3 regions of the Pseudarthrobacter raffinosi genome follow, and region 2 is predicted to be linked to each of the others. Evidence: riboswitches for the same ligand, from Rfam matches in the RefSeq annotation. Region 2 holds a riboswitch; each other region holds the start of a gene.
The links. A riboswitch is a leader RNA that binds a small molecule or an ion and turns the genes downstream of it on or off. The one in region 2 is predicted to bind S-adenosylmethionine.
Positions count from the first base shown of each region.

Region 1: another riboswitch for S-adenosylmethionine. It lies ahead of metX (homoserine O-acetyltransferase MetX); the one in region 2 lies ahead of NG697_RS12245 (aminotransferase class V-fold PLP-dependent enzyme).
Region 3: another riboswitch for S-adenosylmethionine. It lies ahead of NG697_RS11800 (DUF1737 domain-containing protein); the one in region 2 lies ahead of NG697_RS12245 (aminotransferase class V-fold PLP-dependent enzyme).

Region 1 covers NZ_JAMXBG010000003.1:161,452-171,398, reverse strand. The annotation lists gene NG697_RS04450 (DeoR/GlpR family DNA-binding transcription regulator) at 1-534, shown strand, start outside; gene NG697_RS04445 (histidine phosphatase family protein) at 552-1,232, opposite strand; gene NG697_RS04440 (CPBP family intramembrane glutamic endopeptidase) at 1,377-2,156, shown strand; gene NG697_RS04435 (VOC family protein) at 2,260-2,898, opposite strand; SAM riboswitch class IV at 3,107-3,221, shown strand; gene metX (homoserine O-acetyltransferase MetX) at 3,234-4,349, shown strand; gene NG697_RS04425 (hypothetical protein) at 4,448-4,978, opposite strand; gene NG697_RS04420 (winged helix DNA-binding domain-containing protein) at 4,992-6,200, opposite strand; gene NG697_RS04415 (SGNH/GDSL hydrolase family protein) at 6,277-7,125, opposite strand; gene NG697_RS04410 (alpha/beta hydrolase) at 7,220-7,870, shown strand; gene NG697_RS04405 (RNA-binding S4 domain-containing protein) at 7,953-8,186, opposite strand; partial or broken gene NG697_RS04400 (DMT family transporter) at 8,220-8,817, shown strand; gene NG697_RS04395 (glycine--tRNA ligase) at 8,946-9,947, shown strand, end outside.
Region 2 covers NZ_JAMXBG010000011.1:28,691-38,637, forward strand. The annotation lists gene rsgA (ribosome small subunit-dependent GTPase A) at 1-472, shown strand, start outside; gene hisN (histidinol-phosphatase) at 525-1,337, shown strand; SAM riboswitch class IV at 1,497-1,610, shown strand; gene NG697_RS12245 (aminotransferase class V-fold PLP-dependent enzyme) at 1,646-3,085, shown strand; gene NG697_RS12250 (class I SAM-dependent methyltransferase) at 3,192-3,950, shown strand; gene NG697_RS12255 (metal-dependent transcriptional regulator) at 3,982-4,695, shown strand; gene NG697_RS12260 (fluoride efflux transporter FluC) at 4,696-5,130, shown strand; gene NG697_RS12265 (fluoride efflux transporter FluC) at 5,130-5,525, shown strand; gene NG697_RS12270 (hypothetical protein) at 5,569-5,937, shown strand; gene NG697_RS12275 (hypothetical protein) at 6,019-6,156, shown strand; gene NG697_RS12280 (S1C family serine protease) at 6,161-7,138, opposite strand; RNA gene ssrA (transfer-messenger RNA) at 7,342-7,710, opposite strand; gene smpB (SsrA-binding protein SmpB) at 7,798-8,268, opposite strand; gene NG697_RS12295 (peptidoglycan DD-metalloendopeptidase family protein) at 8,356-9,762, opposite strand; gene ftsX (permease-like cell division protein FtsX) at 9,790-9,947, opposite strand, start outside.
Region 3 covers NZ_JAMXBG010000010.1:89,273-99,219, reverse strand. The annotation lists gene NG697_RS11815 (methyltransferase family protein) at 1-363, opposite strand, end outside; gene NG697_RS11810 (O-succinylhomoserine sulfhydrylase) at 468-1,676, opposite strand; gene NG697_RS11805 (rhodanese-like domain-containing protein) at 1,673-2,086, opposite strand; gene NG697_RS11800 (DUF1737 domain-containing protein) at 2,083-2,358, opposite strand; SAM riboswitch class IV at 2,372-2,487, opposite strand; gene NG697_RS11795 (hypothetical protein) at 2,613-3,113, shown strand; gene NG697_RS11790 (acetyl-CoA C-acetyltransferase) at 3,122-4,318, opposite strand; gene NG697_RS11785 (GNAT family N-acetyltransferase) at 4,423-4,980, opposite strand; gene NG697_RS11780 (pyridoxamine 5'-phosphate oxidase family protein) at 4,994-5,458, opposite strand; gene NG697_RS11775 (NUDIX hydrolase) at 5,540-6,007, opposite strand; gene NG697_RS11770 (aminodeoxychorismate lyase) at 6,074-7,015, opposite strand; gene cls (cardiolipin synthase) at 7,111-8,583, shown strand; gene NG697_RS11760 (chorismate-binding protein) at 8,621-9,947, opposite strand, start outside.

The DNA of each region.
Region 1 (9,947 bases), on a different contig from region 2:
TCGGCGCTCATTTCACCCGGCGCGGTGATCGGGCTTTGCGGCGGCACCACCAGCACGGCCCTCGCGCAGATCCTGGCAACGCGGGAGGACCTCAACGCTCCCGCCAACCAGCCCACCCTGACGGTGGTTACCAACGCCATCAATATCGCTGCGCAGTTGGCTGTCCGCCCCAACATCAAAGTCATGGTGACCGGCGGCATCCTGAACCCCCGCTCCTACGAACTGGTGGGCCCGTACACCGACATCATCATGCAAAAGGTGGTCATGGACATCGCCTTCATCGGCGTCAATGGCATCGACCCCGAGGTAGGCCCCACCAACACGGGGGAGGGTGAAGCGTCAGTGAATGCCCTGCTGGCCAGCCGGGCCCGGGTTTCCTATGTCCTGGCCGACTCCTCCAAAGTTGGCGTCAGAGCCTTCGCCACCATGGACGGCTACGCGTTCAACCGCCTGATCACCGACTCCGGTATCTCCGCGGAGGACAAGGCAGCGTTCGAAGCCAACGGCACCGAAGTGATCGTGGCTCCGCACTAAGTGACCAGCAACAACCCCTAAAAGATCATCGGCGGCGCATCCAGGACGGTCTCGTCCACCCGGCGGTCCACCCACTGGCTGAACGGAATATCGAGTTCGTACTTGCCCAGGTCGGTGCGCAGAAGGGTCCGCACCGCGGCATTGTCCGGGTTGTTGAGTGATTCGAAATACTCCACCGACCAGTGGAACCAGCGCATGCAGAACAGCCGCATGGTGAGCCCGTGGGTCACCAGCAAGGTGTTGGGGGCGTAGTCCGGCTTAGACCAGTGGCGATACAGCGTCTCCATGAACGACGAGATCCGGTCGTAGACGTCGGAGCCGGATTCGCCTTCCCTGAACCGGTAGAAGAAATGGCCGTAGGCGTTGCGGAGTTCCTTCTGGTCCTCGATGTCGCCGGTGATCTGGAAATTGGCCCAGTCCTGCTCACGGAGGCGCGGCTCTTCGATCACCCGCTCCGTGAGATTGCCGAGGTTGAGTGCCTCCAGGGTCTGGTGCGCCCGCAGGTACGGCGACACATAAACGCAGACCTGGCGGCCGTCCAGCTCGCGGCGGATCCGTTCGCCGGCCGCCGTGGCCTGCGCCAGGCCCAGGGGAGTCAACGGAATCCGGTAGTCCGGGACCCTGTTGTAGATGGACGTATCGACATTGGCCGCGGACTGGCCGTGCCGGATCATGAAGATTTTCCCTGGCGCGCTCATAAGCCCCAAGCATAGGTGCCGCCCCGAGGATGCTCTCTCACTTTTGGTGCGTTTTCGGCGGACGCTCTCTCACTTTGGTCAGCCCCGGCGAGCTGGCCACCCCCGAATCAGCGAAGAACCAGAAACTAAAGGCAAGATGGAACCATGTTGGTTCCCTCCCGCCGTCGGCTGCGGATTGAAGTCTGGATTGTGCTGGGTCTGTCCCTGGGGCAGTCCGCCGTCTACTCGGTGGTGCAGTTGCTGGACAAGATGACGCGTGCACCGCTGGCCGAAGGCACGTCCACGCTGAACCGGTCACAGAGCCCCCGCGAATACTTCGATCTCACCTACCAGCTGCTGGACATCATTTTCGCCCTCGTGCCCGTGCTGCTGGTCATCTACTTCCTTACGGACCAGCGGCAATCCGGCGCCGGAGTGAGCCCCCAAGGCTGGTCCGCCTTCCGGAAGCTGGGGTTCAACTTCGCCCGGCCGGGCCGTGACCTGCTGCAGGGCTTTGGCCTCGCGGCGCTGATCGGGATCCCGTCGCTGGGCCTCTACGCAGCGGGACGTGCCCTGGGGATCACCACCGCCATCATCCCCAGCGCGCTCGACTCATACTGGTGGACGGTTCCCGTCCTGATCCTGTCCGCGCTGCGGCACGCCATCGTGGAAGAAGTCATTGTGGTGGGTTACCTCCTGGACCGCTTCGGCAAGTTCGGCTGGAGCATGCCCCTGGCCATCTTCACTAGCTCGATGCTCCGCGGCAGCTACCACCTTTATCAAGGCTTCGGGCCGTTCATCGGCAACGCAGTGATGGGTGTGGTCTTCGCCTGGCTCTACACAAAGACCAAACGGGTGATGCCGCTGGTTATCGCACACGCGCTGCTGGACATCGTTGCCTTCGTTGGCTTCAGCCTCTTTGGCAGGGCTGTGGGCCTGGGCTAAGGGGGTTTGTCCGGCTCAGGTCCAGCTTAAAAGGATTCGGCCGCCATCGGTGGGTGGCATCATTGGCACCCGCTGATGGCGGCCGAAGCTATTGAACGTGCAATCAGATGGTGACTGCTCCGGTAGCGGTTTCGAAGGTTACTGACAGGATGCCCGGGGTTCCATGCGGAGCCACCCAGTCAACGGCCACATCCTCCAGCGGCTTCTCGACGGGCTCGCCCAGCCATTCCGTCACGCGTTCGGCGGAACCGGCTATGGTCAGGCAGCTCATCTTGACGTTGCTCTCATAGGCGTTGGACGGGTGCAAGGCGGGGTCACCCTCCCACTTGAGCATGTACGGGACCTGAGGGTCCGCGATCAGGCCCAGGATGCCGATCTGCTTCCAGACCAGCTCGCGGCCGTCCGGGAACTTGCGGTTGCCGTTGACGGCGGCACGGCCCAGGCGGTCTTCGAACGGAGCGAGGTCGTCCACCTCGACGCACCAGCCCATCCAGCCGCCGCCGGCTTCGGATCGGGCCCGGACAGCCTGCCCGAAGGGAGCCTTGTCCGATGCCGGGTGGTTCAGGACCTCCACGACTTCCAGGTATTTATGGCCCGCGAGGGGAATAATCATGTTCCGGGTTCCAAACCGGGGGTGCACGCCACCCTTCACGGCTTCAACGCCAAGGGCGGACGAGATACGTTCGGTGGTGGCAACGAGGCCATCTTGTTCACAGGCGTAAGAGACGTGATCCATGCGCATGCCATCATCTTGGCACTTTGTGATCCGGCTCTCAGCTAAGGGTAGCCTTACCGGAATCCTGATGCGTCAGGAGTGGACATTTCCGGGCGGCCAAGGGTGCGGCGGAGCCCAACAAAGACGCGGCAGGCCAGCCGCAGTAGGGCTCCCGCGAAGTCACAACCAGTCACACGCTTAGCAATAGACCGGGGCTGTTCGTACACTCGAAGCAGGTCATGAGTGCCAGCGACAGCCCCGGCTTGCTGGCCGGCAACCCTCTTTTGCGGCGGGGTGCCCCGGGTGAGGACCTGGCCTGCCGGTCAATTGACGGTGGGCAAGCGCGTAGAAAAGGTCCTTCCATGACGATTACGATTTCCCGTACCGCAGAACCCGGGAACGGTGTGGTCCGTTACGCCAGTATCGGCGGACTCGAGCTCGAAGCCGGCGGATACCTCCCGGAAGTCACCCTCGGCTATGAAACGTGGGGAACCCTCAACGCGGACGGCTCCAACGCCGTCCTGATTGAGCACGCCCTGACCGGAAGCACACACGTGACGCGCGGCGACAGCGACGAGCCCGGCTGGTGGGAACAGCTGGCCGGGCCGGGTGCGCCGGTGGACACGGACCGGTTCTTTGTGGTCTCCATCAACATCGTGGGCGGCTGCTACGGCTCCACTGGGCCGTCCTCGGATGCCCCGGACGGCAAGCCGTGGGGGTCCCGCTTTCCGTTGGTAACGCTGCGGGACACCACCGCGGCCGAGGCCAGGCTGGCTGACCAGCTGGGAATCCCGAGCTGGTACGCCGTGCTGGGCGGTTCCATGGGCGGCGCGCGGGCCCTGGAATGGGCGGTCACCTATCCGGAACGGGTTCAGCGGTGCGCCGTTATCTCGATCGGTGCCGCCAGCACCGCCGAACAGATCGCATTCGCCCAGGCGCAGACGCTCGCCATCCGCCAGGACAGCAATTTTAACAACGGCGACTACTACGGCGGTCCGCTGCCGGAGGACGGACTGGCCCTGGCACGGCGCATCGCGCACATCACCTACCGCTCCGCCGAGGAATTCCATGGCCGCTTCGGACGGTCGGCCCAGCACCCGGAGTCGCCGTTCCAGGCGGCAGCGCTGGGGGAGCGGGGCCGCTACCAGGTGGAAAGCTACCTGGACCACCAGGGCAAAAAGCTGGTGCGGCGCTTTGATGCCAACAGCTACATCGCCATCACCGACGCCCTGATGAGCCACGACGTCTGCCGCGGGCGGGGCTCGCTGAACGAGGCCTTGGGCCGGGCCACCGCCAGGTTCTTCGTGGCTGCCGTGGACAGCGACCGGCTGTACTTCCCGTCCCAGTCCCGTGAGCTGGCTGACGCCCTCCCGGGCGACGTGGACGTGCACGTTATTGAGGCCCCGATCGGCCACGACGGCTTCCTGACCGAGATCGGCCAGCTCGGCGTCCAACTCCGGAAGACCTTCCTCGTCTAAGCCCGAACGGACACTTGAGCCCCTGCTCTTAAACGCGAGAGGACACTCGAGGCCCCTGGAATCAGGGCCTCAAGTGTCCTCTCGCGCTGACTAAGCGATCAGCCGTTCATGATGTCGGAGCGGCGCTTCATGTAGTCCTCCATGGCCAGCTCGCCGTTGCTGTACTGCTGGTCGAGTTCGGCCAGCTTCCGGGCACGGTACCCTTGCGGGCCCGACGGCGGCAGGGGAATAGCGGGGGCGGCAGGCTGCTGCGGTGCTTCCGCGCGCTGCTCCGGCACCGGCTCGCCGTTGGGTTGCGGCTGGCCGGACGGCGGGAACTGCTGATCCGCAGAAGGAATCGGCTGCATGGGCGGCAACGGCTGGCTCGGCGGCAGGGGCTGCGGGCTCATGATCTGCCGGAAGCCGCCACTCATGTAATCCTGCTGCGTGTAGCCGTCACGGGGCTGCTTGTTCTGCGGCCCCGGGTACTGATCGCTGCCCGGGTACTGCCCGCCGCCTGGAAACTGCTCGGGGTAGCGGCCGGAAAAGCTCTGCTCCTGATTCCGTTTGTTCACGGATTTCCGGTACATCCGCATCGCCATCGGTATCACGAACGACAGAATGATGATCCAGAAAAACAAGCTGTTCACGGTGTAGCGCCTCTCATATGTGTCCTTCCAGCTTAACCCCGGAGCCCACACGCGCGGCCGGGATCCCCAGGAAGGCCCCGTACCGGTCCACGGCGTCCTGCACGGCATCTTCCGTGGCCCGGTCCGCGGCAGCGGACAGCCGGATATCCAGCTCACAGCGGCCGGAGAACATGGTGTGCCGCCAGCAGCCGGCCATCCGCCCGTCCAGCAGCACCACATGCATCGGATCCCCGGCGACCGGGAACGCCGGAGCGCTGCCGCCCAGATCGTGCCGAGTTGCTGAATAGCCCATCACGTATTCGTCGTAGCACTGGATCAGGTCGATCCGCGGTCCTGCCGCGGCCGTGGCGTTGCCGGCCTCCGAACCGCCCTCCGCGCCGGCGTCGAAATAATGCTCGACGCCGTCAATCACCAACGTTGCCAGCGTTTCGGGAGCAGCCGCCAGGGTCTGTTGGAGGCCGAGGCGCACGTCGGCCATGGTGAGCCCGGACCAATCGGCGCAGTCCTTGACGGTGGCCGGACCGCGGCTGGTGAAGTAGCGCCGGACGAGCTCGCTGAGCGCTTCGGCCCGGGTGGGAGGCCCGGGCGGGCCGGCAGGTACACGCTCGTCAAAAAGGGCGTAGGTCTGCTTCAGGGACCCGCCCCGGCTGCGCACTGGCGACCCGCTGGTCAGGATTCCGCTGATCTCGGCGTGCATGATCAGGTAGGCCAGCTGGAAGCCGGTGGCCGCGAACCCTTCGTCCTGCAGCCGCGAGGCCAGCTGTTCGCGGGTCAGGTGTGAGCCGCCCCGGACGGCTTCGGCCAGGACCTGTCCGCTCCGGTCAGCGGCGGCGGCATCAATCCCGGTCTGCCGGGACATGCCCGCGTTGCCCTGGTGAAGCCGCGGCGCGGACAAGGCCGTCAGCCAGCGAAGGTCCTCGCGGTGCACAAAATGCCAGGTGGGCCGCAGGATATGGGTGCGCAGGATGCGCCCGTCGGACACCGCCTCCTCCACCTCCGCGGCTGTGGCCACCGAAGTCGAGGTGGCAGCAACCCGGTGAGACGGGGCCCCAACGGCAGGTCCAAGACTGCCGGTCCTTTGCGCCAGGCTCCAGCGGGCGTAAGGAAACTCCTGCGCCTGGACAGCCAGCAAGTGCCGGACGGCGTCCTCCGGGGCGCCCAGGCCGGGCCCGCGCAGCCGTTGGGCGTGAAGCCGCCGCCGCACTACCTCATCCGGATTCATGCCCGTCCGGGGGAGCTGTCCCGGGGTCACGCCGGGCCGCCGGTCACGCCGGGCCGCCGGTCACGCCGGGCCGCCGCTAGCGCCGGGCGTCGGTGGTGCCCAGCGGCCCCTCGCCGGAACCCAACGGAACGCCCGGGCCGAACACGGGTCCCGGCGTCGGGCGTTTTGCGGTGATTCCGTCGCCGGAGGAGCGGTGGCGCAGCCGCCGCACCACCCACGGGACAAAGTACTCGCGGGCCCACACCAGGTCCTCGGAGCGGGCTGTCCGCCACGTGCGGGTGGGCAGGGGCTTGGGCCGGAGAGGCTCGAGCGTGTGGTCCACGTTGAGCGATTCCAGCACCATGGCGGCGATGGTGTGGTGTCCCAGCGGCGAAAAATGCAGGCGGTCTTCGTCCCACATCTGCGGATCGTTCAGCTGCTTGAGCGACCACATGTCGGCGATGATGGCGTCATGGCGGGCGGCCACTGTGCGGAGGTTCTCGTTGTAGATGGCCACCTTGCTGCGGATCCGTCCCAGGACCGAGGATCCGGTATCCGGACCGTTGAACAGCACCACCGTGGCGCCGCCCGTGGCCAGGATCTGGACCACTGAATCAAGTTTTTCGGCGAGGGCGTCGGGGTCGCCGCCCGGCCTGATGAGATCGTTGCCGCCGGCGGAAAGGGTTATCAGGTCCGGCTTAAGCGCCAGGCACGGAGCGAGCTGTTGGTCCACGATCTGCTGCAGCAGCCGGCCGCGGACGGCCAGGTTGGCATAGGCGAAGTCCGCCTGGCCCCTGCCCAGTTCCTCGGCCACGCGGTCCGCCCAGCCGCGGAAGCCGCCGGGGCTTGTGGGGTCCGGGTCGCCGATGCCCTCGGTGAACGAATCTCCCATCGCCACATAGCGGCTCCAGGGGTGGGCTTCCGTGGCCCTGGGCGGGCTCTGCATGGCTTTTGTGTCATTCACGGTCCTATCCTGCCTCCTTGCTCACAAGCTACGCCACCGTAGGTAGTTACCGCCGGGTAACTGTAAGAATGGAACCATGACTGACGCCCAAGTATTTCCCGCCCCCGTTGTTCTGTGGTCCCGGCCGGAGGACCAGCGCACCGGAAAGCCGCTGCTGGTGCTGCTCCACGGCTACGGCGCCAACGAACAGGACTTGCTTAGCCTGGCGGATATGCTTCCCGAAGACTTTGTAGTTGCTTCGCTCCGGGCGCCCCTGGCTACGGGCCCCGGGTTTATGTGGTTCCCCCTGACGGCCTCCATCGAATACACGCTCGACGCCGTCAAAGCTGGCGCCGGTTACGTGCAGGACTGGATTGACACCGTCAAGGCCGACCACCCGACGGTGACGCTGCTCGGCTTTTCCATGGGAATGGCGATGGCCACCACGCTGCTCCGGCAGCGCCCCGCTGACTACGCCGCCGTCGTCGGGCTTTCCGGTTTTGTGGTCAACGCGGACGGGGACCCCACGTTCAAGGATGGCGAACTGGACGGTACAGTGCCGCTCTTCTGGGGCCGCGACCAGCAGGACCCCGTGATCACGCCCGACAAGATCGAGTACACCATGGGCTGGGTGCGCGGGCACGTCAAGCTCACCAAGGTCCTATACACGGGCATGTGGCACGGCATCAACCAGCAGGAAATCGGGCACGTCTCCGAGTTCCTGACGCACGAGGTGCTGAACAAATAAACGTACGACGGCGGCCGGCGGCACAGTGCCGCCGGCCGCTTACGCTGTCCTCACCGACTGAGGCTGAGCCAGGCCTGTTAAATCAGGCTTCCGGTGCCACAACCTGCACGGTCTGCCCGTTGACGGTGACGGTGTCGCCGTGGTGCAGCTGGCGTCCGCGGCGGTCCTCGATCTCGCCGTTGACCTTGACGAGTCCATTTTTGATCAGCTCGGCGGCTTCCACGCCGTCCTCCACCAGGCTGGCGAGCTTCAGGAGCTGGCCAAGACGGATCATGCTGTCGCGGATGGGGATCTCTTGAATGTCCTGGTTGCTCATACAAGCAATAATGCCTGACGTAAGGTGAATCCAATGACCCACACCCCACGGATGCCGCGCTTCGCGGGGCTCCCGCTGGCCGTCGGCGCGGGACTGGCCATTCCCGTCCAGGGCCGGATCAACGGGGCCCTCGGCGTCCGGCTCAACGACGGCATCGCCTCGGCCGTGGTGGGTTTCAGCACCGACCTGGTGGTGATGATCCTGATCTCCCTGATCCTGCCCAGCGGCCGCGCCGGTCTGGCCAGGATCCTGCCGGCGGTCCGGACCCGGGCTTTCCCGCCCGTATACGTGCTGGCCGGCGGCATCGGCGCCCTATTTGTCTTCGCGCAGTCCTTCACCGTGGGCATCCTGGGCGTGGCACTGTTTACCGTCGCCGCCGTGACCGGGCAGACCCTGAGCGGGCTGCTGGTGGACCGGCTGGGCATCGGAGCTGGGAGTGCTGGTGACCGGGCTCGGCATGATCGCCGGACAGCTCCTTGGCTCCCTGGGGCTGGACCTCCTGGTGCCGGCCCCCGGGAGCGTCGTGGCCCCGGCCACCGTCCTGGGCACACTGCTGACGCTGGCCGCCATCATCCTGGCCACACTGCCGTGGCCGCGGGGCGCCTTCCGGAGGCAGCGGCCGGTAGGCTAGGACACGCAGTTCTCTGCATCTCGTTCCTTCGCCCGCCCCGCCCGCACCCAGCGGTGATGCACCCACGTGCAGCGGGGCCAGATACCCGCGGACCGCACCCAGCGGCCCTGTAGAAATTGGAGTCCACCATGGCAGCAAAATCCGTACTCGACCAGGTCATTTCCCTTTCCAAGCGAAGGGGCTTTGTGTTCCAGGCCGGTGAAATCTACGGAGGCTCGCGCTCTGCCTGGGACTACGGACCCCTCGGCGCCGAGCTGAAGGAAAACATCAAGCGCCAGTGGTGGCAGTCCATGGTCCGCGGCCGCGAGGACGTGGTGGGCCTGGATTCCTCCGTCATCCTGCCCCGCCAGGTATGGGAAGCCTCCGGCCACGTTGATGTCTTCTCGGACCCGCTCGTGGAGTGCCTCTCCTGCCACAAGCGCTACCGTGCCGACCACCTCGAGGAAGAGTACGAAGAAAAGAAGGGCCGCCCCGCCGAGAACGGCCTGAAGGACATTGCCTGCGTCAACTGCGGCACGCGCGGCGAATGGACCGAACCCCAGGAGTTCTCCGGCCTGCTCAAGACCTTCCTCGGCCCGGTGGCCAGCGACGAAGGCATGCACTACCTGCGCCCCGAAACGGCCCAGGGCATATTCGTGAACTTCAGCAACGTCCTGACCACCTCCCGCAAGAAGCCGCCCTTCGGCATCGGCCAGATCGGCAAGTCCTTCCGGAACGAGATCACACCGGGCAACTTCATCTTCCGCACCCGTGAGTTCGAGCAGATGGAAATGGAGTTCTTCGTCGAGCCCGGCACGGACGAAGAGTGGCACCAGTACTGGATGAAAGAGCGCATGTCCTGGTACACCGGCCTGGGCATCCGGGAAGAGAACCTGCGCTTCTTCGAGCACCCGCTGGACAAGCTCAGCCACTACTCCAAGGGCACCACGGACATCGAATACCGCTTCGGCTTCCAGGGCTCCGAATGGGGCGAGCTCGAAGGCATCGCCAACCGCACCGACTTCGACCTCTCCACGCACTCCAAGGCCTCCGGCCAGGACCTGAGCTACTTCAACCAGGCCACCAACGAGCGCTACACCCCGTACGTGATCGAGCCGGCCGCAGGCCTGACCCGTTCCTTCATGGCGTTC
Region 2 (9,947 bases):
GCAGCTCCGCGCGTACCTCGAGGGCAAGGTCTCGGTGATGCTGGGTCATTCCGGCGTGGGCAAGTCAACCATGGTCAATGCGCTCACCGGGGCCGAACGGGCCACCGGTGGTGTGAACGCCGTGACCGGCCGCGGCCGCCACACGTCGTCGTCGGCCCTAGCCCTGAAGCTGACCGGAGCTCCCGCCGGAAGCTGGATCATCGACACCCCTGGCATCCGTTCGTTCGGCCTGGCCCACGTGGACCCGGACCGGATCCTGCGGTCCTTCCCGGACCTGGAGCCGGGTACGGATGCCTGCGAGCGTGGCTGCAAGCACAACACCGCGGCCGTCAACTGCGGCGTGGATGCCTGGGTGTCCGCCGGCCACGCGGGCCCCACCGGCCCGGCCCGGCTCGCGTCCCTGCGACGGCTGCTGGGCACGGATCCCCGCCTGGTGGGCCAGGAAACCAAGGAACTCGGCAGCATCGGCTAGACGGGACGCCGATGTCCCCAACACTGCGGCCCTGAGACGGTAGTTTGGAACCATGATCCAACCCGCTTCGAGCTACAACGATGACTTGCGCCTTGCCCATGTGCTGGCAGATTCCGTGGATGACCAGACCATGAGCCGCTTCAAGGCACTGGACCTCCGCATCGAGACCAAGCCGGACCTGACGCCGGTAACGGACGCGGACAAGTCCGCGGAGGAAGCCATCCGCGGCCAGCTGTCCCGCTCGCGTCCGCGCGACGCCGTGCTGGGCGAGGAATTCGGCAGTTCGGGCCATGGCTCCCGCCGCTGGATCATTGATCCCATCGACGGCACCAAGAACTTTGTCCGCGGCGTCCCGGTTTGGGCCACCCTGATCGCCCTCGTGGACGAAGGCGAACCCGTGGTGGGAGTGGTCAGCGCGCCCGCGCTGGGCAAACGCTGGTGGGCCGCCAAGGGTTCCGGCGCGTACATGGGCAAGTCCCTTGCCGCCGCAACGCGGCTCCGCGTCTCCGACGTCTCCAAACTTTCGGATGCCTCCCTGTCCTACTCCAGCCTGGGCGGTTGGAAGGAACGCGGCAACCTGGATGAGTTCCTGGGCCTGACCGAGGACGTGTGGCGCACGCGCGCCTACGGCGATTTCTGGTCCTACTGCATGGTGGCCGAAGGTTCCGTGGACATCGCCTGCGAGCCCGAACTGAACCTGTACGATATGGCTGCCCTGGTGCCCATCGTAGTGGAAGCCGGCGGCCGCTTCACCTCCTTGGAGGGACAGGACGGGCCGTTCGGCGGCAACGCCCTGGCCACGAACTCCATCCTGCACTCAGAGGTGCTCAAGCGGCTGAACCCGGATCTGGACGATCTCCTCTAGGCACTTTCTTCGAATTATCGACGGCGGATGCCTCCTCAAGGGGGCGTCCGCCGTCGTATCTTCGACAAATGAGGCTGTTCCTCAAACGCGCGTAACAAAGTCCTTAACATTGGGCCGAGCTTCCTTTCTGCAGCGGCGGATGTTCTAGGCTTCTTAACAGGTCACGAGTGCCAGCGCGAAACCCCGGTTTGCTGGCCGGCAACCCTCCATTCGCGGTGGGGTGCCCCGGGTGACGACCAGGCCGGTCCGGAATGGACACGGCAAGCGCGGATTCCCGTTACCGGGAGTCCTTCTAGAGTGAGGTCTCCGTGACAACTGCCACCGTCTCCCCTAACACTGTTTCTCCCAGCAACGCCGCCCCCGCCAATGCCACTGCGCTGATCCACGATGACGCCGCTATTGCAGGGCGCCCCCTCTCTGCGGTCACCGGGGCGGAAATCCAGGCACCGCTGATCCAGGGCGGCCATGTCCGGTACGCGAACCTGGACTACGGCGCATCCGCTCCCGCCCTCTCCGTCGTGTCGGCCTACCTCAACGAGATCCTGCCGTTCTACGCCAGCGTCCATCGCGGCGCCGGCTACGCGTCGCAGATCAGCACCTCCGTCTACGAGAACGCCCGGGACATCGTGCGCGACTTTGTGGGCGGGCGCCCGGACGACTCCGTCATCTTCACCCGGAACACCACCGACTCGCTGAACCTGCTGGCGGGTTGCCTGCCGGCGACGGACGGACGGCCCAATGGCGATGTCCTCTACTTGGACATCGAACACCATGCCAACCTGCTTCCGTGGCAGGGAGTCCCGCACCGCAGCGTTGTCGCCGCGGACACCATCGTGGGGACCCTCGAGGTCCTCCGCGCCGAACTTGAGCAGGGCAACGTCAGCCTCCTCGCGGTCACGGGCGCCTCCAACGTCACCGGCGAGATCCTCCCGATCAAGGCCCTGGCCGCCCTCGCCCATGAGTACGGAGCGCGGATCGTGGTGGACGCCGCGCAGCTGGCGCCGCACCGGCGCATCAATATCAGCACCGACGACGTCGACTACCTCGCCTTCTCCGGGCACAAGCTCTACGCGCCCTTCGGCTCCGGCGTCCTGGTGGGCCGCACCGACTGGCTCGACGCTGGCACGCCCCACCTGGCCGGCGGCGGCGCCGTCCGCGAGGCCAGGCTCGACGGCGTCAGCTGGGCCACCGGTCCGGCCCGGCACGAGGGCGGCTCCCCCAACGTCCTCGGCGCGGCCACTCTGGCCCGCGCCACCCAGGTCATCGCGTCCCTGGACCACGACCGCTGGCACGCCCACGAGGCAGCCATCAGGTCATTCCTGGTGGAAGGGCTCGGGAAGATCGACGGCGTCACCGTGCACCAGATCTTCTCGGACACGGACGCTGAAGCGGGCACCATCGGCGTGGTGAACTTCTCCGTGGCAGGGTACGACGCCGGGCTTGTGGCCGCGTACCTGTCGGCCGAGCATGGCGTTGGTCTCCGGGACGGCCGCTTCTGCGCGCACCCGCTGCTCAAGCGCCTCGGCCTTCCCTCCGGTTCCCTGCGGGCCAGCTTCGGCGTGGGCTCACGGCTGGAGGATGCCCAGCGGCTCCTTGCCGGCCTGGAGCAACTCCGCCGGACCGGCCTGGGCTGGGACTACGTGGTGGACGCGGGCCGCTGGGTTCCGGCCAACGACTCCCGCACGTACCCTCACTGGGCTCCCAACACGCCGGGCACCGCCGGCGCGGCTCCGTGCCTTGACGACTGACTGACGCTTTCCTCCCCTGGTTCCTGACCTGACCGCTGCCCACCCGGCTGCGGCCCATGCGGTAAATTCGAAGGATACCGATGGGCTCAGTTGAAGGAGGCCGCACGTGGCACGGGGTGGCCCCAGACTTGAGCACGGACGCCGCCTGGAACTCGGACAGAGTTTCCAGGACGGCGGCGAACATTACCAGCGCGTACGCCCTGGCTACCCTGCCGACTCAGCGGACTGGCTGATCCCTGCCGGGGCCACGGACGCCGTGGACGTGGGCGCCGGAACCGGCAAGTTCACCGCCCTTCTACTGGAACGCAGCCTGGCGGTTTCCGCCGTGGATCCGTCGCCGGACATGCTCGAACAGCTGCGGGCCCACTACGCGGCGGCGGACGCGACGCAGGGGACGGCAGAGGCGACGGGACTCGCTGACTCCTCGTTCGACGTCGTAAGCGTGGCGCAGGCCTGGCACTGGTGCGATCCGCTGCCGGCGAGCACCGAACTGGCGCGGATCCTGCGGCCCGGCGGAACGCTGGGGCTGATCTGGAACCAGCTGGACACGTCCGTTCCGTGGGTGCACCGGTTGTCCCGCATCATGCACGCGGGCGACGTCTACAAGCCCGGGTTCCGCCCGGTGGTGGGGCCGGAGTTTGAAGGGCTCGAGAGCCATGTGACGCGGTGGGAGGACAGCCTCAGCACGGCGGACATCATGGAACTGACGAAGTCCCGCAGCTACTACCTGCGCGCCGGCGAAGCCACGCGCGGCAAGGTCCTCGCCAACCTCGACTGGTACCTGCACGAACACCTGGGGCACGCCGCCGAAGAGGAGATCAGCCTGCCGTACCTGACGTTGACGTGGCGGGCCACGAAGGCGTGACGGGCGCTGACCACCGGGTAGGCTTGGAAACGTGAAGACCAGCGCGCCCTCCTCCTCGATCGAGGACTACGTCAAGGTCATCTACGGCTTCACGGAGTGGCAGGACAAACCCATCACGTCCTCGCAGCTCGCGCAGCGCCTGGGGGTGGCCAATTCCTCGGTCTCGGAGATGGTCCGCAAGCTCAAGGACCAGGGCCTGGTGGACCACAAGCCATACAGCGCCATCACCCTTACAGACTCCGGGGTCCGGCTGGCATTGTCCATGGTGCGCCGGCACCGGCTCATTGAGACCTACCTGGTGCAGGAGCTCGGTTACAGCTGGGACGAAGTCCACGACGAAGCCGAACTGCTGGAGCACGCGGTGTCGGACACGTTTATTGAGCGCATGGCGGCAAAACTGGGCAACCCGCAACGCGACCCGCACGGTGACCCGATCCCCGCCGCGGACGGCACCGTGCGCCTGCCCGAGGCCCACCTCCTCGGCGAACTCGATCCCGGGCACACCGGCCGGATCACCCGCATCAGCGACGAGAACCCTGATCTGCTGCGGTATCTTTCGGCCGAGGAAATTGACCTCGACGACGAGGTGGAGGTAGTGGGCCGTAAGCCGTTTGGCGGAGCGCTGGTGGTGCGGATCAGCAACGCCGGCAGGAAGCGGGACTACGATCTCGCGGATGAAGTCACCGCGGCGCTCTGGGTCCACAGTGACCACCCCCATACCGGCTGCACCCTCAGCGGCAGCTGAATGACGAACGTCCGCGCGCCGCATTGGCGGGCCTGGCTGGCCGTGGCGGCAGGCGGCCTCGCCGGAACGGAACTCCGGTACGGGCTGGGACTCGCCTTTCCGGAAACCGTGGGGGCAATGCCCTGGACCACCCTGGCCATCAACGTCACCGGAAGTTTTGTGCTGGCTGCCCTCACTACGGTCTGGATGGCCCGGCCGCAGACGGCATTCTGGCTCCGCGCCGGCCTGGGGCCCGGACTCCTGGGCTCGTTCACCACGTTCTCAGCAGTCGTTTTCTCGAGTGACCAGCTGTCCAGGGCCGGCGAACATCCCGTGTGGATCGCCTACCTGGGGCTATCCCTGCTGCTGGGACTGGGCGGCGCGGCCGGTGGCTGGCGGACCGGACGGCTACTCACCGACCGGCTGCAGGGTGACCGGGCGGGGACAGCGCCGTGATGGGCGCGGTCCTGGTGGGAGTGTTCGGCATGGCGGGCGCCCTGCTGCGCTTCGCCGTCGACAGCTGGTTCGCCCACCGCGAGGGGCTCCGCACGGCCGTCAGCCCGAGCGGTAGGCTGCGGCACTGGCCGTGGGCCACGCTCACCGTCAACGTCACCGGGTGCCTGATCATCGGACTGTCCATCGGCATCACCGGACGGCTCGGCCTTGCCCCCGAGTGGCAGACCGCTGTCGCCACCGGCCTGGCGGGCGGGCTCACCACGTTCAGCTCCTGGACCACCGCCACGGTGCGGCTCCTGAGCGAGTCGAGGTTCAGTGCCGCCGCCCTGAACATCGGCGCCAACCTGGCCGCCGGATTTGCCGCGGCGGCTGTCGGCATCGCACTGGCGTCGTAAGGGACTCATTCAGGTTTGTCCCGGTCCCGTATCGTTGACTCTGATGATTAGCAGACGCGACGCAGCAATTGCCCTTGATGTACCGATGGAAATGGCCCAGCGCCATGGCATCCCGAAACGACTGACCGAGGCGGAGTTGGGCGAAATCCTGGACAACCCACCGGCATGGCTGATCCAGTCGCGGGCCAACCGGACCGGCAAGCGTCCGGTCTGGGTGCATCTGGAATGTGCCGTCTGCGGCTACGAGGAAGCGGCCCGGCCCAAAAAATGGTGGCCGGAATTCACGTATGTGGTGTGCGAGCACCATGCCCCGGACGAGGTGCCGCCGCTGAGGCCGGGCCTCATCCGGAGCGAGTTCGACGGCGTCGGCACCCGTTTCGTGGGCATCGCGGACGTTGCAGTTCCGGACTGATTCCGGGCATTACATTCGGGGCTGAACAGGCGTATTTTACGAAGTGGGACGCAGCCCGTCCCACGTCGTAAGGAGCATGCCATGCCGGACAAGTCACCACACCAGCAGCTGCACAAGAAGCCGGTCAAAACCATCAAGGAAAAACGCGCGGAAAAGAAGGCCAAGAGCCCGATTGAAGGCCCGCAGGACCCGGTAGCGCACCTGAAGAAGCGCCGGTAGCGGGTTACCCGTTCCCGGCCATCTCTTCGGGCACTGCCACAATGTCCACTTCCTGGCCGTCCCTCAGCACTCGAATCGGCAGCGGCTGGCCGATCGCATCGGCGAACAGCAGCTTCTGCAGGCTCTCGGCGTTGCTGACGGGGCGGCTTCCGGCTGTCAGGATGACGTCACCCGCCCGCAGGCCCCCGCGGTCTGCAGGCGAACCGGCCAGAACCTCCACCACGCGCAGCCCGTCCCGTTGTCCCGTCCTGATCACTGCGCTGGCATTGAGCCGGAAAGGTGTGCTGACCACGCCGAGATAAGCCCGCCTGACACGGCCGTCCTTCAGCAGCGCTGAGATGATGCGCCGCGTGGTGGTGTTGATGGGCACGGCCAGGCCCAGCCCCGCTCCGGCCACTGCGGTATTAATTCCCACGATGCGGCCGTGCGTATCGGCCAGTGCTCCGCCGGAACTGCCGGCATTGAGTGCTGCGTCGGTCTGGATGACGTCCTCGATCACGCGCCGGTTGCCACTGGACCATACCGGAATGGCACGGCCCAGGCCGCTGACCACACCCGCTGTAACTGATCCGGCCAGGCCCAGCGGATTCCCCACCGCAATGACCAGCTGGCCCACCCGCAACGTCTCGGCATCGCCGAACTGCGCCGGGGCCACTTTCGGTGCCCTGCCGTGGAGCACCGCGAGGTCGGACAAAGGATCCGCCCCCACCAGTGCAAGATCGGTCCGGCTGCCGTCAGCAAAGGCGGCATGGCCTTGATGGGTGCCGGCCACCAGATGCGAATTGGTGAGCAGGTAGCCGTCTTCAGTGAAGAGCACCGCCGAGCCTGCGCCCATGCGGAACCGGCCGTTACGGCGGTTGCCGGTCATTTCAATGGCCGCAACATGCGGGGTGACCGTCTCAGCCACGCGCATGACGGTCTCCGAATACGAGTCCAGCGGACCGTCGTCGGCCGCTGCATTGGGTTCCTGCGCCTGTTCCATGGCACACCTCCTGGCTGGCGTTGCTGCCCCCGGCTTCCAGACCTGCTGCTGCGCCGGAGCTTATTGGCGACAACCACGGGGTAGCACCGCGTAGTCCCGGAAAAGCTACGCCGTGGGTGAACAGGGCACTCAACACCGCGCTTAAATGCCAGAAGACCCGGACGCGGGTCCGGGTCTTCTGGCAATGTCTTGCGACATTCAAAATGTGGAGATGGGGGGAATTGAACCCCCGTCCGATGTTGTGTTAACAGGGCTTCTCCGGGCGCAGTTTGCGTCGGACTTTCTCGGCCCCAGCCCTCCTGCAAACAGGTGGCTGATCCGGGCCCAGTCATCTAAGAGTCCCGTTTGCCCCGATGACGGAGGCAAGCAGCAGTGGCTATCTAAATGACGCCAGGATCCGGGGCAATAGCAACCTCGGGCTGACGGACTGTCTTACTGCTTAGGCAGCGAGAGCGAAGTCAGTGCGGTTTGATTTGGCACTTATTGGTTTGCAGACAGCGTTTACGAGATAATTCTGCATCCTCGGCCCGCTTCACCTGTCGCGACTAACATCGTCGAAACCGATCATCCCCGTATTTTGTTTTCAAACCGGCCGGGCTGTGCACGCACAAATCCCTGCCGGACTATCTATCATAACGCATGCCCGGCGGAAATCATTCCTACCTGCGGTTGCGTTCCCGGACCTCGCGAAGGGCTTCGCGGTTGTCCTGCTGCTCACGCAGGGTCTGGCGCTTGTCGTACTCCCGCTTACCGCGTGCGACGCCGATCTCCACCTTGGCCCGGCCATCGAGGAAGTACAGCTGCAGCGGCACCACTGTGAAGCCGGACTCCCGGATCTTCACGGAGATCTTGTTGAGCTCTTCACGGTGCAGCAACAGCTTCCGACGGCGGCGTGCGGAGTGATTGGTCCAGCTCCCCTGGTTGTACTCCGGGATATGGATGCCCTCCATCCACAGCTCGTCGTTATAGAACGTGCAGAAACCGTCCACCATGGAGGCGTGGCCTTCGCGCAGCGACTTGACCTCGGTCCCCATCAGGGCGATGCCGGCCTCGTAGGTATCCAGCACGTGGTAGTCATGCCGGGCCTTGCGGTTGGTGGCCACTACTTTACGGCCACTTTCTTTGGGCACGGTTGAACTCCTCAGTTCTTGGATCCTGGTTGGCTCCGGCCGTTCCGGCGCGGAGTCATACCAGTGTACGGCAGGCGCGGACCGGCGTTACAGCAGCCGCATCGGGTCCACTGCGGCCCCGTTGAGCCAGGTTTCAAAGTGTGCGTGGCAGCCCGTTGAGTTGCCAGTGCTGCCCGAGTAGGCGATGAGCTGCCCGGCGGAAACCTGCTGGCCGTTGGAGACCACGACGCTGGCGTTGTGGTAAACAATAGTGGTCAGCGAGTTGCCCTGCACCACTCCGTGGGAGAGCTTCACGCGCCAGCCGCCGCCGTCGGCGGAGTTCCAGCCTGAGGAGAAGACCTCGCCGGCTGCCCCTGCGTAGACCGGAGTGCCGCAGGCGGCGCCGAAGTCGATGCCGGTGTGGAGGTAACCGCCGGTGCCGTAGAAGTCGATGGTTCCCGGCGGGGTTGAGCGCCAGCCAAAGCCGGAGGTGATGGGCACGTCGCCCGAGAAGGGATGCCGCAAGCCAAAGGCCGACGGCGATCCGGTCACCGGGGCGTACGGCTGCTCGGCCTGGCCCTGCGCCCGTGCGGCGGCAGCAGCAGCCTCAGCGAGGCGGCGCTGCTCTGCTTCCCAGGCCTCCCGGAGTCTGCGGTCACGTTCGGCGATCTCGTTGGCTATGGCGTTCTGGCTTGCTGCAACCGCCGCCATTTGGGACTGAATGCCAGGTTTCGCTGCCTGGAGTTCAGCGTCAAGTCTTGTTGTGTCGGCGATCAGCTGGTCAACCTGGGCCTTCTTGGCAGCCGCCTCGTCACGGGCAGCCTTTTCCCGTTCCAAGGCGGCGTCTGCCTTGGCTTTGAGGTCCCTGATTTCTGCCTCAACGGCTTCGAGCCGGGCCTGCGAGTTCACATTTGTGGCGCTTTGCTGGGACAGCTTGTCCATGGCGGCGTTCTGGCTGCGCATGGCCTGGTCCGCGAGGTCCATGGTGTCGGTCAGGCTGCCGCCGTTGTTTGCCCCGAAGAAGAGGGTCAGGTTCGACGGCACGCCTCCGGACTTATAGGCCTGGGTGGCGATCTGGCCGATCAGCTTCTTGGTGTCCGCGATCTTCTGCTTGTCAGCCTCAAGCTGCTGGGTGATTATGGCCTTATTCTGCTGTGCAAGGTCAACCCGCGCCGTCAGGGCTTCGACTTCCTTGACCGCACTGGCCACGCGCCCCTGGGCCTCCAGGAGTGCCTGCTGGGCGCCCGGCAGCTGGCCTTGGTAGATCACTAGGTCGCCGGCGGCCTTCGCGATGCGTGAGTCCACGAATTCCAGGGACTGCTGAACCCGGGCCGCCTCAGCTTCGAGGGCGGCACGCTTGTCATCGAGCTCATCGGCGTGCGCCACCGGGGCTGACGCACCCATGCTGGCGGCGAGGAGCAGGGCCAGGAGGCCACTGATCAGGCCGGCGCGGCGGCCTGCAGGTCGTCGGCGTTCGGCCCGGTGCCGGGGCGCAGTTCGGTGCAATTCGTTCATCAGGATTCCTTGTTCGGTTTGCACAGCCTAAACCTTCAAATATCTGCGCAAGGTCAAGAGAGACGAAATTCCTGCCAAAGATCCGCCAAGGATCAGCAAGGCTGGCGCAAGAATCAGCGTCTGGCCCGGTGAGATAAACGCCGTGTCCGGATACTGCTTGGACAGGTATTCCCCCAGGAAGAAGT
Region 3 (9,947 bases), on a different contig from region 2:
TGCCACGGAAGCCACCGGGAGGGCCGCCACCGTCCAGGCATCATCGCGCAGCAGCCCAATTCCCAGGTGCGCCAGGGCCCAGCCCACGTACATCGGGTTCCGCGAGTGCGCATAGGGCCCGGCGGTTAGCAACGCATCGGGCCGGGACAACCCGGTGTTCCGGGCAGCCAGCAACGCCCAGCTGACGATTGCGCTACCCGTCGCCAACGATGCAGCGCCGATGGTCCGTACCAGAAAGTGTGGCCCGCCGAGCCGGAGCGGCATCAAACGCTGAAGGACCACGCCGACGGCGATTCCCGCCAGGTTCTGCTCGGGCAGCGGGATGTTGGAAAGCAGCCGGCCCCAGTCCCGGTGTGCGTTCATACGTCACGGCCTCCCGGCGCGAAGGGACAGTTGAGGCCCCGAAAGACGCAAGAAACAGGGCCTCAACTGTTCCTTCGCGCCAATCAGAACCAGGCCAACCAGACCTAGATGTGCTTCAGGGCCTGCTCCAGGTCGCCGATGAGGTCGTCCACGTCCTCCAGGCCCACGGACAGCCGCACCACGCCATCGCTGAGCCCGATCGCGGCGCGGCCCTCGGGGCCCATGGCGCGGTGCGTCGTGGTGGCCGGATGGGTGATGAGGGACTTCGCGTCGCCCAGGTTGTTGGAGATGTCGATGATCCGCAAGGCGTCCAGCAGCGCAAAGGCGGCTTCCTTGCCGGAGCGGCCACCCGTCGTCGCAAGTTCCAACGTGAGGACGGTGCCGCCGGCCTTCATCTGCTTGGCGGCGAGCTCGTACTGCGGGTGAGACTTCAGCAGCGGGTACTTGACCCAGCTGACGGCCGGCTGCTGTTCGAGCCATTCGGCCAGCCGCAGCGCGGACGCGGAGGAGTGGTTCACGCGCAGCGCCATCGTTTCGAGGCCCTTGGTGAGCACCCAGGCGTTGAACGCGGAGAGGGCCGGGCCGGTGTGCCGCATGAGCTGCTTGACCGGGCCGTCGATGAACTCCTTGGTGCCCAGGATGGCGCCGCCCAGGACACGTCCCTGGCCGTCGATGTGCTTTGTGCCGGAGTACACAATCACGTCCGCACCCAGCTGGCCGCAGCGCTGCAGCAGGGGAGTGGCAAAGACATTGTCGACGACGACGGTGGCCCCGGCGGCGTGTGCCAGCTCGCTGACCGCGGCGATGTCCACGATTTCCTGCATCGGGTTGGAGGGCGACTCGAAGAACACGGCCGTGGTGGGCTCCGACAGCGCGACGCGCCATTGCTCAAGATCCGGGCCGTCAACAAACACGGTTTCCACGCCCCAGCGCGGCAGGATCTCGTTCAGGATCACAAAGCAGGAGCCGAACAGCGATCGCGCGGCAACCACCCGGTCCCCGGCCGCCAGCAGGGCGCCCAGTGCGGTGAACACGGCTGACATGCCCGACGCCGTCGCAAAGCACGCTTCGGTGCCCTCAAGCAGGCGGAGGCGTTCCTGGAATGTGGCTACGGACGGGTTGCCGTACCGGGAGTAGACGAAGCGTTCGTCCTCACCGGTGAAGGCGCGCTCGGCGGCGGCAGCGGACTCGTAGACGAAGCCCGAGTTCAGGAAGACCGGCTCGGTGGTCTCCTGGAAGTTGGTGCGGTCCAGCCCGCCGCGCACCGCCTGCGTCTCGGCGCTCCAGCTGGCGGCGTCTGGGTTGAAGGTCACTTGGCTATTCCCAGATTGGTGGGCAGGCCGCGGTTCTTCCAGCCGTTGACGGTGCGCTCGCCGTAGCGGTCCGGCTCGCCCTCGAAACCCTCCAGGACGTTGTAGGAGGTGAAACCGGCCTGCGTCGCGGCGATGGCGGCGGCGATGGAGCGCTGGCCCGAGCGGCAGAGGAACACCAGTTCAGTGCCGTCGTCCACCGGGGCCTGCTGCGTCAGGTCGGTGATGAAATCCCGGTTCGGGATGCCACCCGGGAACGTCCACGGGATGAACAGGGGATCGTTGTCCGTGGCCTTCGTGTCCGGGATGCCGATGTGGGCCCATTCACCTTCGGTCCGGACATCCACCAGAATGGCGCCCTGTTCGAGTTTGGCCCAGGCCTGCTGCGGGGTGAGGTCTCCGGCGTAGCTCATGCGTGGCCCTCGCCGTCGAAATCGAGGTCATCCACGGCGGAGGCGACGGCGGCATCAGCGGTGGCGATGGCCGACGGGAGGATGAGTGCCTGCGCAACAATCACAACGCCGCCGTTGGACGTCGCGGCCGGGCTGCCGTGCAGGACATACCCTTCGGCCAAGGCAGTGGAAATCCGTTCACAGAAAGACCTGTCATCCGGCCCGGTGACAAGCCGGTACGACAGTTTCTCTTCGGGGGCGGGGGCGGGGGCGGGGGCGGGTGCGTCAGACACGACGGAACTCCTTCTTTCACGCTTGCAGCTCGAATGGGTCGATATGCCGAGTATTCACCTGAGGCACCCCGCCGCGAAAGGGAGGGTTGCCGACCGGCCAGTCAGGGCTTGGCGCCGGTTCTCATTACTCCCCAAAAACGTAACATCCGGCCCGCCCGGCCGCACCGCCGCCGTCGTCATGTTCCGTAACCAACGCGTTTTTCCGTAATCCCACCGTGCTTCCGTAACGCCGGCGCCGACGGGACAATCGGGTCATGGGGAACTTTCGAGGGCGTTCACTGACGGGCGCCTGGGCACGCGTTTTGGCTGTGACGTTGTGCGCCGTGCCGGTGCTGGTGGGGGTGACAAGCTGCCGGAACATTTTCGCACCGCCGCCCTGTATGCCGCCGGAGTTTTCCGTCTCGCCTGCCACCGCCCAACCCGGCGACCGGGTCACCGTCAGTGCCCCGGACACCACCTGCGATGCCCGCTACGGCAGCGACGCGCGGGTCCAGGTGACGGTCAAGGATGCGGCCGGTACCGCAGTGCTGGAGGAGCTCGCTCCCATGACCGACGACGGCGGCTTCACTTTCGTGTTCACCGTCCCGGCCGAGTTGGCGGCCGGGAACGCCGCTGTCACCGCCTACCCCTATGGCGTGGACTGGTGCGACGACACCGGAGTGAACAACCGGGCGGCTCAGGGGCAACCGGAACTGGTCCGGGTTTCGTGCGCGGAACGCTTGGTGCCGCTGGTGATCCTTGGACCCGGAGGCTGAACCTGGCGTCAGGCTTTGAGGATCAGGGCGTCGCCCTGGCCGCCGCCGCCGCACAACGCAACCACGCCTGTCCCGCCGCCGCGCCGGTTCAGCGCGAGTGCCTGATGCAGGACCAGGCGGGCCCCCGAGGCGCCCACCGGGTGGCCCAGGGCGATGGCGCCGCCGTCTGCGTTGATCCTGTCCGCGTCGATCCCCAGGTCCGTGGCGGACTGCAGCACCACCGAGGCGAAGGCTTCGTTGATCTCAATGAGGTCCACGTCGTCAATGGTCAGCCCTTCGAGTTTCAGGGCTCGCTCAATGGCGCGGGACGGCTGGGAATGCAGGGATCCATCCGGTCCGGCGGTCTGGCCGTGGCTGCCGATTTCCGCGATCCAGCTGAGGCCGGCCGCTTCCGCAGCTGCCTTGCTGGCCACTACCACTGCTGCGGCTCCGTCTGACAGCGGGGAGGCAGAACCGGCGGTGATGGTGGCCGCCGGATCCTTGGAGAAGGCGGGCTTCAGTGCCGCCAGCGTCTCGATGGTGGTGCCGGCGCGGATGCCTTCGTCGGCATCAATCACGACGGCGGGTCCCCGGCGCTGCGGGACCTCCACCGGAGCGATCTCCTCAGCCAGGATGCCGGCCGCCCGGGCGGCCTCCGCCCGCTGGTGCGAAAGGGCGGCGACGGCGTCCTGGTCCTCGCGGCTGATGCCCAGGCGGGCGTTCCCGGCGTCGGTGGCGGAGCCCATCAGTTCGCCTGAGACGGGGTCCTGCAGGCCGTCAAAGTTCAGTGAATCCAGCAGCGGCGCATCGCCGATGGCCACGCCGCCGCGGAGCCGGGGCAGCAGGTGCGGGGCGTTGGTCATGGATTCCTGGCCCGCCGCCACAATGAAATCAGCCTCGCCGGCGCGGATCATCCGGGCGGCATCGATCACCGCGGTGAGGCCGGACAGGCACAGTTTGTTGATGGTTACGGTGGGCACGTCCCAGCCGATGCCCGCGGCGAGGCTGGCCTGCCGGGCGGGTCCCTGGCCAGCACCCGCCTGGATGACCTGGCCTACGATGACGGCCTGGATCTGTTCCGGCGCCACACCGGACCGTTTCAGAGCGTTCCGGATGGCGTGGGCACCCAGTTCGCTGGAGGTGAGCCCGGAGAGGCCGCCGCGGAACTTGCCGAAGGGGGTCCGTGCGCCGCCCAGGATGACGGGGATGTGAGCGTCGGTGCTCATGGGGTGCCTTTCGATTGCGGATTCAAGAGTGCTCGGGGCCAGCTTAGGCGAACCGTGAGGGCCGGTGAGGTGGCGCAGGCGCTGTTGATTCGGCCGCGATCGCGTCAGCCGTGGAGGAGCAGTTGGTGGAGTAGGTGGTCCTGCCAGCGGCCGGCGATCTTCAGGTACTGCGGCGCCACGCCGATTTCCCGAAACCCGGCGCGTTTGAGGATCTTGCGTGAGCGCTCATTGTCGAGCAGCGTTGCCGCCTGGACCCGGTGGAGGCCCAGTTCTGTCCGGGCATGGTCAGTGGCGAAGCGGACCGCCGCAGATCCGATGCCCCGCCGGTTGAGGGTGGAATCAACCCAGTACCCGAGGTTGGCGTTGAGGAACGGCCCGCGGACGATGCCGGTGAGGATGACGGCGCCGACGATGCAAGCGGGATCGTTGTGGTCCACCAGCACCCACGGAACTTCCTGGCCCACGGAATGCTGGGCGAGCTTGGCCCGGATGATGTCCAGTTGATGCCTGGGAGCGAAGAAGGCTTCGTCCCGCTCCGGTTCCCAAGCCTCGAGGTGCTGGCGGTTCCGTAGGTAGGCCTCGCTCAGGCCGGCTGCGTCACTCCGCCGCAGCAGCCGGATCCGGACCCCCGGGACGAGAAAGGCCGGGGAATCGCTAAGCAAGAACTCTCCCGCGCTATTCGAAGGAAGCACGACGGCGGTCCGACAACCGGGTGTTCCAGACGTCCGGTTTGGTGACCTGGAAGCGGCGGCCGGTCAGTGCAAGTGGGGTTAGCCGGATGTAGTAATTCTTGGGTCCAGACTGCCAGGGCTCCAGATGCAGGGCGTCGACGGCGTCCTTGTCAGCCTGGGCCTCGATCACTTCGGTGTCTCCGCGCGCCACCACACTCCAGGCCACCTCCGTGCGGGGATCGTATCCATCGATCTCCAGCGCCGCGGGACGGTCCGCCTGGGCGCCCCACAGTTTGGAGCCACCGGCGCTGCGGAAGACGACGCTCCTGCGGTCCAGGACGTAGTTGACCGGAAAGATCTCCGGATGGCCGTCCACTACAAGGGCCAGCCGCCCCAGGGTGTCGTCGGCCAGTAATTCCCAGCATTCGTCAAATGTCAATTTGTTGATCGGCTGCGCGTAAGAGTTCATGCACCAAACCATACGGACCTATGCGACGGACCAACAGGGCAGTGCCACCGTAATCCCCGGCCCGGGCCTCGGTAGTTCAACTTAGGGCAGCTCAATATGCTCCCTGAGGGCGTCCAGGACCGGAAGCTGGCCCTTGACCAGCTTGCTGCGGGCCTCGGATTCCGTCACCCACCGGGCATCGTCCACCTCGGGAAAGTCCTGGATGATGCCGGATCCTTTGGGCCACTCCAGCGGGAACGTGTTGCTCACAATCCTTTCGGGCTGGAAGTCAGACTCCGCGGCGAACACCGTGATGATCTTTCCCGACGGTTGCCTGAACGCGCCCAGCTCGAAGTAGGCAACAGCTGGCGGCGGCGTGCCGATTTCTTCGGCAAACTCGCGCAGCGCGGCCAGCAGGGGTTCCTCGTCGGGAAGGTACTCGCCCTTGGGAACCGACCAGGACTGGGTTTGTTTGCGGGCCCAGAACGGTCCCCCCATGTGCGCTATCCACACTTCCAGCCCGTCTGCTCCCTGCCGGTACAGCAGGATCCCTGCACTGCGAACCACCATGGCTTGAGGCCTCCCTGCTGAACTTCGGAAAACTACGGGATCCGGGAAACTGCTGAATCCCGGAACCTACTGGATCGCGGCAAACAATGCGTTGAGTTCGGCCGTCAGTTGCTTCTGCACCGCAGGCGTCCCGATTTCTTTGCCGTCGATGTGGTTCACCGGCGCGAGCAGCCTGATGCTGGAAATCAGCCACACGGCGTCGGCGTCCAGCAGGTCCCGAGGCTCCAGCGGCCCGTAGCCGAGCTCCCAGCCGGCTGCCTTGGCCGCCGCAAAAAGTGCACCCTGGGAGGTCCCGGGGAGGATCCCGCTGTCCAGCTGCGGGGTGATGAGGCGGCGCACCGTGCGGGAGGTGCCGGCGCCGTCGTCGGAGGTTTCCAGATGTGCCAGCAGCACCGTGGACGTGGGGCCCTCCAGGACCCGGCCGTCGGAGGAGGTGAAGATGACGTCGTCGGCGCCCTGTTTGTGGGCGTACCGCAGGGCGGCCATGTTCGTGGCATAGGACAGGGTCTTGGCGCCGAGCAGCAGCCACGGGGCACGCTCAGCCACATCGCTGTTGTAGCCGCGGTCCAGGAGGATGACGTCGATACCGGTTTCGCGCTGGCGGCGTCCGAGGGCGCCTACCGGGGAGACCTGAACCCAGCACGTGGGGGACTCTGCCCCTTCCGGGCCGCGGGTGACCACGAGTTTGACCACCAGCTCGTCCTCGGCGGGCGACGGCGCGGGGTGCTGCGTGTGGTGCTCGGCGACGCCCGTGGCGATCGCCGCCCGCCACGCATCCTGCGCCGGGATCACCAGGTCCAGGGCCTGGGCGGACCCGACGAGCCGGTCCAGATGAGCCTGCAGCTTCCGGACTGCGCCGCCCACCGCGAGCATGGATTCGAATACGCCGTCCCCGCGGGTGGCGCCCTGGTCCGTGGCCATCAGCTGGGGCTGCGAAGCGTCGGCCAGCCGGCCGTCCGGGAACGCGGGGTCAAGGAAAACGAGCACCACGGGCGCAGGAGAAGTCATGGCTCCAGCTTAGTAGGGCCCGCCGCGGCTAAGCTGTGGTCATTGCCCCGCTGGAACAGGTCCGCGGGTGCGCGCAATCCGGGGGTATTCCAGTGCTGTGGCCAAGTTCGCTTGCGGGTACCGCGCCGACGTGGGTGGTGGTGGTGCTCAGCATTGCAGACCTGGTGATCCGGGTTCTGGCCATCGGCATCATCCCCGGCAACAGGCGCCCCACCACGGCCATGGCCTGGCTGCTGGGCATCTTCTTTGTGCCGTTCCTGGGCCTAGTCCTTTTCCTGCTGTTCGGAAACTTCAAGCTCTCCAGCCGCCGCCGCCAGCAGCAGGAGGTCATCAACACCCGCGTGCGGTCCGGCATCTCGGCGCTCGCCGACGTCGTCAGTGAATATGAAGGGCCCGAATGGGTGACGTCCGCCGGGGAACTGAACCGGCGGCTCGGCTCCCTCCCCATGGTGGACGGCAATTCCGTGGACCTCCTTCCCGGCTACCCGGACTCGATCCTGGCCATGACCCAGGCCGTGCGCAAAGCCAAGACGTTCGTCAATGCCGAGTTCTACATCATGAGCACGGACCACATCACCGATGACCTGCTGACCGCCCTGGAGGAGGCCGCCGAGCGTGGCGTGGAAGTGCGCGTGCTATTTGACCACATCGGCACGCTCCGCGTCAAGGGTTACCGCGACCTGCTCAAACGGCTGCGGGCGGGAAAGATCCAGTGGAAGCGTATGCTCCCGGTGCTGCCCATCCACGGCCAATGGCGCCGCCCGGACCTTCGGAACCACCGCAAAATCATGGTGGTCGACGGCGAACTCGCCTTCACGGGCTCGCAGAACCTGATCGAGCCCTCCTACAACAACCCCAAACACCGTAAGGCCGGCCGCGAATGGGTGGAGCTGATGGCGTGCCTGCGTGGACCGATCGTCACCACGCTCAACGTGGTGTTCGCCACGGACTGGCTGAGCGAAACCGACGAGTCCCTGGAACACCAGCTGCAGCTCCCGGACAACCCCGAGCCGGGCAACGTCACGGCCCAGGTGGTGCCCAGCGGACCTGGGTTCATCACCGAGAACAACCTGCGCCTCTTCAACACCCTGATCTACTCCGCCCAGCACCGGATCTCCATCTGCAGCCCGTATTTCGTGCCCGATGACTCCCTGCTCTACGCCATCACCACCGCAGCCCAGCGTGGCGTGGACGTGGAGCTGTTCGTCTCCGAAAAGGGCGATCAGTTCCTGGTCCACCACGCCCAGCGCTCCTATTACGAGGCGCTGCTGGAAGCCGGCGTCCGGATCTACCTCTACAAGGCGCCCTTTGTGCTGCACGCCAAGCACTTCACCATCGACGACGAAGTGGCCGTCCTGGGCTCCAGCAACATGGACATGCGCTCGTTCTCGCTGAACATGGAGGTCTCGGTGATGCTGCTCGGTGCGGAAACCGTGAACAGTATGCGCGCGGTCGAAGACACATACCGCGACATTTCCAACGAGCTCATACTCGACGACTGGCTGCAGCGCCCCCTCGCCGCCCGCTATGTCGATAACGTCGCCAGGCTGACCGCCACGCTCCAGTAACTCTTGACAAGGATAGGAGCATCAAAAACTTCGGGGGTCAGGCGTCGGGAAAGTCCGCACCCAGCGCGGAAAGCACACCGTGCGCCTTCACGCGGATTTCGTCGTACTCCTCGTCAGGTACGGAGTCGGCGGTGATGGCGCCGCCGACGCCGAGGGTGAGTTCCGCCGTCGATGCTTGTTCGCCGCCGTCCCCGGCCACCGCCGTGGTTACCAGGGTGCGGATCGCCACCGCCAGGTCCGTGGCCCCGTTGAGGGAAAAGTAGCCGATCGCGCCGGAATACAGGCCGCGCGGGCCCATCTCCAACCGGTCCAGGATTGCCATGGTGCTGATTTTCGGGGCGCCGGTCATGGAGCCGGCCGGGAAACAGGCGGCCACCGCCTCGGCCCGCGGCGAGCCGGGCAGGAGCCGCGCGTCGATGGTGCTGACCATCTGGTGCACCGTGGCGTAGCTTTCGATCTCGCACAGCCTGCTGACAGTCACCGATCCGGGCTCCGCGAAGTGGCTGAGGTCGTTCCGCAGCAGGTCCACAATCATGATGTTTTCCGCGCGGTCCTTCAGCGAGGTCGCCAGATCCTCCCGCAGCTGCCTGTCACGCTCCGGATCAGCACCCCGGCGGCGGGTGCCCTTGATCGGTTCGGCGCGCATGCCGCCGTCGGACGTTATCCGCAGGAACCGCTCCGGCGACGTACTGGCCACCGTCAGCCCGCCGAACCGCAGGTAGCTGGCGAACGGCGCGGGATTCTTCCGCCGCAGCGCGAGGTACGTGGGCCAGGGGGCAGCCGCGGCGGCGGGCAGCCGGGCCGTGAGCGTGGTGGTCAGGCAGACCTCGTATGAGTTCCCTTCACGGATTTCGTGCTGGGCGGCCGCGATTTTGGCCAGGTAGGAGGGCTCCGTGTCGCGGCTGCTGAACGCGGGCCCAACGGGACGGACGACGCCGTCGCTGCCGCCGGCGTGCGTGCGTTGGTCCCCTGGGCCTGGCGTGCTCGCGGCGGGGGCGACAGCGGCGGCGACAGCGACGGCCGCGCGGGCGTTGGTCAGCCAGTGGTCGGCGTCGGGCGCTTCCAGGGCAAGGAGCCAGGCCGCTCCTTCCACGTGGTCCAAAACGACGGCCCGGCCCGCGAAGATCAGGGCCGCGTCAGGGGTCGGCGCCGCCACGTCCGTCCCGCCGGTTTCGCGCTTGAGCTCATAGCCCAGGCAGCCCAGCCAGCCCAGGGTGAAGTCGCCCGGGTAGCCGTCCGGCGTGCGGACCGCCCGGCGTCCCCAGACCGTGTCCAGCCAGCGGAAGAACGGTCCCGGCACGCGCGCCGTGGCGGAGCCTGCCGTGATGACGCTTTCGCCGGACCGGTGCGTGACCGCCTGGCCG